Linked DNA regions of Azoarcus olearius. The protein of the gene in region 1 binds, or shares a complex with, the protein of each later gene. Links are inferred from orthologs where the notes say so. Each region holds a gene or a part of one and is shown on either strand. Other genes may lie near its edges. The genes, in order: uvrB and dqs_RS16520.

Region 1 (3,266 bases):
GCAGGTTGAGACGCGCAAGTAAGCGCAGACCGCGTCCAGAAAAAAGGCCACCGCAAGGTGGCCTTTTTTCGTTCTGATCGGCGCTGACGACCGGGGCGCGTGCGCGCCCATTCCCGTCAGGCGCCGATCCGATCCAGCAGGCCGTCGACGCCAGCCTCGCACATGTCGAGCACCATCTCGAAACCCTGCGGACCGCCGTAATACGGGTCCGGCACCTCATCGAACTCGGTTTTCGCGGCGTAGCGCAGGAACAGATCGAGCTTGGGCCGATACACCTCCGGGCAGGCCCGCTTCATCAGGTCGAGGTGGCCGCGATCCATTGCCAGCAGCAGGTCGAAATCCTGGAAATCGCGCAGTTCCAGCTTGCGCGCCCGCAAGGGACTGAGATCGTAGCCACGTCGGGCCGCCGCCTTGAGCGTACGCGGATCCGGCGCCTCGCCCACGTGGTAGCCGTGAGTGCCCGCGGAATCCACATGAACATGGGCGCCGAGGCCGCCACTGTGGATCATGTGCAGCGCAACCCCTTCGGCCGTGGGCGACCTGCAGATGTTGCCGGTGCAAACGAATAGAACGCGCTTCACCTCTCCTCCCTAGGTATTGCCGTGCTGGTCCGCGCCAAAAGCGCGTTCTCGCAGCTTGAACAGTTCGTCGCGCGCGGCCGCGGCCTTTTCGAACTCCAGGTTGCGCGCGTGCTCCTGCATCTCTTTCTCGAGCTTCTTGATGGCCCGTGCGAGTTGCTTTTCGTCCATCGCGGCATAGTCGGCGCGTGCTTCGCCCACCCGGGCGCTGTCGCGACTAGCGCCATCGGCATTGTAGACGCCGTCGATGATGTCCTTGATGCGCTTGCTCACTGTCCTGGGCACGATGCCGTTCGCCTCGTTGAAGGCGATCTGCTTGGTACGCCGGCGCTCGGTCTCGCCGATCGCGGCGCGCATCGAATCGGTGATCTGGTCGGCATACAGGATCGCGGTGCCATGGATGTGGCGCGCGGCGCGGCCGATCGTCTGGATCAGCGAACGCTCCGAGCGCAGGAAACCCTCCTTGTCCGCATCGAGGATGGCCACCAGCGACACCTCGGGAATATCCAGCCCCTCGCGCAGCAGGTTGATGCCGACCAGCACATCGAACTGACCCAGGCGCAGGTCGCGGATGATCTCCACCCGCTCGACGGTGTCGATGTCCGAATGCAGATAGCGCACCTTGATGCCGTTGTCGGCCAGGTAGTCGGTCAGATCTTCCGCCATCCGCTTGGTCAGCACCGTCACCAGCACGCGTTCCTGAACCGCGATGCGGGTCTTGATCTGGGCAAGCAGGTCATCCACCTGCGTCGTCGCCGGACGGATCTCGACGACAGGGTCGATCAGCCCGGTCGGGCGGACCACCTGCTCCACCACCTGGCCCTGATGCTGCGCCTCGTAGGCCGCCGGAGTCGCCGAGACGAATACGGTCTGCGGCATCAGGCGCTCGAACTCCTCGAACTTCAGCGGCCGGTTGTCCAGCGCGGATGGCAGCCGGAAACCGTAGCCCACGAGGTTTTCCTTGCGCGAGCGGTCGCCCTTGTACATGCCGCCCACCTGCCCGATGGCGACGTGCGACTCGTCGATGAACATCAGCGCGTCGGCTGGAAGGTAGTCGATCAGCGTGGGCGGCGGCTCGCCCGGGCCGCGCCCAGACAGATGGCGGGAGTAGTTCTCGATGCCCTTGCAGAAGCCCATCTCGTTGAGCATCTCGAGATCGAAGCGGGTGCGCTGCTCGAGCCGCTGCGCCTCCACCAGCTTGCCCTCGCGCTGGAAGAAGGCGATGCGGTCCTTCAGCTCTTCCTTGATCGCCTCGATCGCCTTCAGCACGGTCGCGCGCGGCGTGACGTAGTGGCTGGACGGATAGACGGTGAAGCGCACCAGCTTCTGCTTGAGGTGCCCCGTGAGCGGATCGAACAGCGTCAGGTGCTCGATCTCATCGTCGAACATCTCGATGCGCACTGCGAGTTCCGCGTTCTCCGACGGGAACACGTCGATCACGTCGCCGCGCACGCGGAAGGTGCCACGACGGAAGTCGAGGTCGGCGCGGGTGTATTGCATCGCTACCAGGCGGGCGATCAGATCGCGGTGGGAGACGCGCTCGCCCTCGCGCAGGTGCAGGATCATCGCGTGGTAGTCCACCGGGTCGCCGATACCGTAGATGCACGACACCGTCGCCACGATCACCACGTCACGGCGTTCCATTAGGCTCTTGGTGGCCGACAGCCGCATCTGCTCGATGTGCTCGTTCACCGACGAATCCTTCTCGATGAAGAGGTCGCGCTGCGGCACGTAGGCCTCGGGCTGGTAGTAGTCGTAGTAGCTGACGAAGTACTCGACCGCGTTCTCCGGCAGGAACTCGCGGAACTCGGCATAGAGCTGCGCCGCCAGCGTCTTGTTGGGCGCCAGCACCAGCGCCGGCCGCCCCATGCGGGCGATGACGTTGGCCATGGTGTAGGTCTTGCCCGAGCCGGTCACGCCCAGCAGGGTCTGGTACATCAGGCCGTCCTCGACACCCTCGCACAACAGCCGGATCGCCTCCGGCTGGTCGCCCGCCGGAGGAAAGGGTTGGTGCAGGCGGAAGGGACTGCCCTCGAACGTCAGCACCTTGGCGGTGCTGTCGGAGCCGCTGTCGGCCGGACTCTGCATGCTAGAATTCCCGTCTTGTTTCAAGCGCCTGCGCCCACCAGGGGAAGCAGGCGGAAACACCGATTATTTCCCAAATCGCGTCTCAAGGCACGGCCCAGGCCGCGCCGCGGCGCGACCGAACCGCTAGCGCAACTGGAGTCCAAATGTCCGCATCGATCTTCGCCGCCGTCGAGTTGGCGCCCCGTGACCCGATCCTCGGCCTCAACGAGGCCTTCGCCGCCGACACCCGCGCCGAGAAGGTGAACCTCGGCGTCGGCGTCTACTACGACGACAACGGCAAGATTCCGCTGCTGGCCGCCGTCCGCGCCGCCGAAAAGGCCCGCCTCGAAGCCATGCCGCCGCGCGGCTACCAGCCGATCGAAGGCCCCGCCGCCTACAACAACGCGGTGCAGAACCTGCTGCTCGGCAAGGATTCCGCGCTGATCGCCAACGGCCAGGTCGTCACCGTCGAAGCACTCGGCGGCACCGGCGCGCTGAAGGTCGGCGCCGACTACCTCAAGCGCCTGCTGCCGGGCGCCACGGTCTACATCTCCGACCCGAGCTGGGAAAACCACCGCGCGCTGTTCGAATCGGCCGGCTTCCCGGTCGACACCTACCCTT
Region 2 (3,307 bases), 1.8 Mb from region 1 along the record:
TCGACCGGCTGGACCTGATGCCGTCCCATCCGCAGCTGGAGGAACTGCAAAGCAAGCTGGAGTCGCGCTACAAGATCTACAAGTTGCGCGACGCGCTGGACGAACTCGCCGACAGCTACGACCGCGTCTATATCGACACCCCGCCGGCACTGAACTTCTACACCCGCTCGGCGCTGATCGCCGCCAACGCCTGCCTGATTCCGTTCGACTGTGACGACTTCTCGCGCCGCGCGCTCTACGCGCTGCTGGAAAATGTCGACGAGATCCGCGCCGACCACAACCGCGACCTCGCGGTCGAAGGCATCGTGGTCAATCAGTACCAGCCGCGCGCGAGCCTGCCGCAGAAAGTGGTGCAGGAGCTGATCGACGAGGGCCTGCCGGTGCTGTCGCCCTACCTGTCGGCCTCGGTGAAGATCAAGGAGTCGCATGAACAGGCGCGCCCGATGATCCACCTTGAACCCAAGCACAAGCTGTCGCAGGAGTTCGTCGCCCTGCACGACACGCTGGCACGCAAGTACGGCGCCTGAGCGCCGTACCCGCCCGGCCTTACACCGGCTCCAGCTTCGCCACCGCCAGCAGCAGCCATTTGACGCCCGCGGGGCCGAAGTTGATCTGCACCTTCGCGTCCGACCCGCTGCCCTCAGCAGCGACGATGACCCCCTGCCCGAACTTCGCGTGCGCCACCGACTGGCCGATGCGCAGCCCGTTGGGCAGATGCGCCGACGTGCCCCGCGCTTGCCGCGCCGCCACCGGAGCCACGCTGGCGCCCGGCTTGAAGTAGCCGCCGCCCATGCCGGCGAGCGCGCCGCCCGCCATCGAACGCGGATTCGGCGGCGTCAGCCACTTGACGAGCCCGGCCGGGATTTCCTCAAGGAAACGCGAGCGCAGGTTGTAGCGCGTCTGGCCGTGCAGCATGCGGCTCTGCGCGAAGGAGAGGTAAAGACGCTCGCGTGCCCGCGTCACCGCCACGTACATCAGGCGGCGCTCCTCTTCCAGCCCTTCGGCTTCGAGGATGCTGTTCTCGTGCGGAAACAGGCCTTCCTCCAGCCCCGAGACGAAGACCACGTTGAACTCCAGCCCCTTGGCCGAATGCACGGTCATCAACTGCACCGCGTCGGCCCCCTGGTCTGCCTGATGGTCGCCCGCTTCGAGCGAGGCGTGGGCAAGGAAGTCCGCGAGCAGGGCGTGGTCGCCGGCCAGCACCTCTGCATCCGCTTGCGCCTCGGCGACGAAATTGCTGCCTGCGCCCAGCAGTTCGTCCAGGTTCTCCAGCCGCTCCTGCCCTTCCTTTTCGGATTTGTAGTGCGCCCGCAGCCCGCTCGCGTCGAGCACGTGGTCGATCAGCTCGGGCAACGGCAGACGGGCGGTGTCCCGGCGCAGGTCTTCCACCAGGCGGACGAACTGCGCGAGCACCGTGCCGGCCTTGCCCGACAGGTGCGGCACCGTGGCGTACAGGCTGGTGTTGTAGGTGCGCGCGGCATCCTGCAGCGCTTCCAGCGACCGCGCGCCGATGCCGCGCGTGGGGAAGTTGACCACGCGCGCGAACGCCGTGTCGTCGTCGGGATTGGCGATCAGGCGCAGGTAGGCGAGCGCGTGCTTGATCTCCTGCCGTTCGAAGAAGCGCAGGCCGCCATACACCCGGTAGGGCACACCGGCTGTAAACAGTTGATGCTCCAGCACGCGGGACTGGGCGTTGGAGCGGTACAGCAGTGCGATCTCGCTGCGCAGCGCGCCGTCGCGCACCAGCCCGCGGACCTCGTCGACGAGCCAGCGCGCCTCGTCGGCATCGGAAAAGGCCTCGAACACACGGATCGGCTCGCCCGCGCCCTGGTCGGTCCACAGGTTCTTGCCGAGGCGGTCGGAGTTGTTCCGGATGATCGCGTTGGCGGCGTCGAGGATGTTGCCGCGGGAACGGTAGTTCTGCTCCAGCCGGATCACGTTCTGCACCCGGAACTCTCGCTCGAAGTCACGCATGTTGCCGACCTCTGCGCCGCGGAAGCGGTAGATCGACTGGTCGTCGTCGCCGACGCAGAACAGCGACGCGCCCCCCTCCCGACCTTCGTCGGCGAGCAACTTCAGCCAGCGGTACTGCAACACGTTGGTGTCCTGGAACTCATCGACGAGGATGTGGCGGAAGCGCCGCTGGTAGTGGCGCCGGATCGGCTCGTTGCGCTCCAGCAGCTCATAGGTGCGCAGCAGCAACTCCGCAAAATCCACAACTGACTCGCGCTGGCACTGCGCTTCATACTCCTGGTAGAGCTGTACACGCTGGCGCGTGAAGTCGTCCCAGGCCTCCACCGCGTGGGGGCGGAAGCCGGCTTCCTTCTGGCCATTGATGAAGTGCTGCAACTCGCGCGGCGGGAATTTCTCGTCGTCGACGTTGAGCGTCTTCAGCAGCCGCTTGATCGCAGCGAGCTGATCGCCGGAATCGAGGATCTGGAACAGCTGCGGCAAGCCAGCATCGCGATGGTGGGCCCGCAACAGCCGGTTGCAGAGGCCGTGGAAGGTGCCGATCCACATGCTGCGGGTGTTGATCGGCAGCATCGCGGCGAGGCGGGCATGCATTTCCTTGGCCGCCTTGTTAGTGAAGGTGACGGCGAGGATTTCCGCCGGGCTGGCCTGGCCCGACTGCACCAGCCAGGCGATGCGGGTGGTCAACACGCGGGTCTTGCCAGAGCCGGCACCGGCGAGGATCAGGGCGTGCTGGGATGGCAGGGTGACTGCCTGATGTTGCTGTTCGTTAAGGTTGGCAAGCAGGTTGGACATGGGGCTTCCTCGTGGTGCCGCCATTCTACCCGGGCGCTCCGGGACATCCCGCCCAAGGCGCGGGACGTGACGTGAGTCACGCCTGCAACACCTTGTCGCCGATCCGCAACAAAGCCGCCTTGAAGAAGCGGGCGAAGTGCATTATCTTTTGATTGTGCATAGCAGCAAATGAGCTAGGCGCCGTTCATCGACAGGGAGGCACCTCCTGTCGTTACACGACCAGAATCGAAAGCAATTGTTTTTGCAGCACAGCAAAATGCACCCGAAGGCGTGGTCCACGAAACCACTGCCCGGTGCGACGGCCCTACCCGGCCAAATGGAGAACCGCAATGCAGACACCGAAATCCCTCCCCTGGCATGCACGCCGCGTCGGCATCCCGGTCGAACGCGCCGAAGCCCTGTGGCGCAAGGCTGTGCGCACCGCAACCGCAGAAACCGGCTGGGTCGGCACCTCGGAATACTGGGGCTCGGCGATGGACAACTTCCTCCGCCTGCTCGATGAGGAAAAGACCACCCTGTGCACGCCGCAGGTCACCCCGCT

Evidence for each region.
Region 2: the proteins of uvrB (region 1) and dqs_RS16520 are in contact, whole or in part, in a crystal structure (PDB 7EGT), measured with the Thermus thermophilus proteins. The link is inferred for Azoarcus olearius from one-to-one orthologs. Residues at the interface, in WP_096411307.1 of Thermus thermophilus: Glu23, Leu25, Arg26, Asp27, Gly28, Glu29, Arg30, Phe31, Arg55, Glu326, Asp327, Phe328, Glu379, Ser382, Gln383, His398, Gly400, Arg401; in WP_096412145.1 of Thermus thermophilus: His654, Arg656, Phe657, Gln666, Asp668, Glu669, Lys680, Arg681, Leu682, Ser683, Lys685, Tyr686, Ala687.

Annotation. Positions count from the first base shown.
Region 1 is NZ_CP016210.1:1,855,934-1,859,199, reverse strand. Bases 129-3,081 are described here. They hold uvrB (excinuclease ABC subunit UvrB), read right to left. Parts: upstream 2,667-3,081; coding sequence 591-2,666; downstream 129-590. Other genes in these bases: dqs_RS08535 (amino acid aminotransferase), read left to right, coding at 2,810-3,081; dqs_RS08545 (low molecular weight protein-tyrosine-phosphatase), read right to left, coding at 129-581. In the rest of the region: dqs_RS08550 (Rne/Rng family ribonuclease), read left to right, coding at 1-22; more of dqs_RS08545, read right to left, coding at 117-128; more of dqs_RS08535, read left to right, coding at 3,082-3,266. UniProt on the Escherichia coli protein: The UvrABC repair system catalyzes the recognition and processing of DNA lesions. A damage recognition complex composed of 2 UvrA and 2 UvrB subunits scans DNA for abnormalities.
Region 2 is NZ_CP016210.1:3,618,132-3,621,438, forward strand. The notes cover bases 157-3,150. They hold dqs_RS16520 (UvrD-helicase domain-containing protein), read right to left. Parts: upstream 2,767-3,150; coding sequence 547-2,766; downstream 157-546. Other genes in these bases: dqs_RS16515 (ParA family protein), read left to right, coding at 157-527; dqs_RS16525 (hypothetical protein), read left to right, coding at 3,096-3,150. Outside these bases: more of dqs_RS16515, read left to right, coding at 1-156; more of dqs_RS16525, read left to right, coding at 3,151-3,307. UniProt on the Escherichia coli protein: A helicase with DNA-dependent ATPase activity. Unwinds DNA duplexes with 3'-5' polarity. Translocates on single-stranded DNA with 3'-5' polarity. Initiates unwinding more efficiently from a nicked substrate than double-stranded DNA.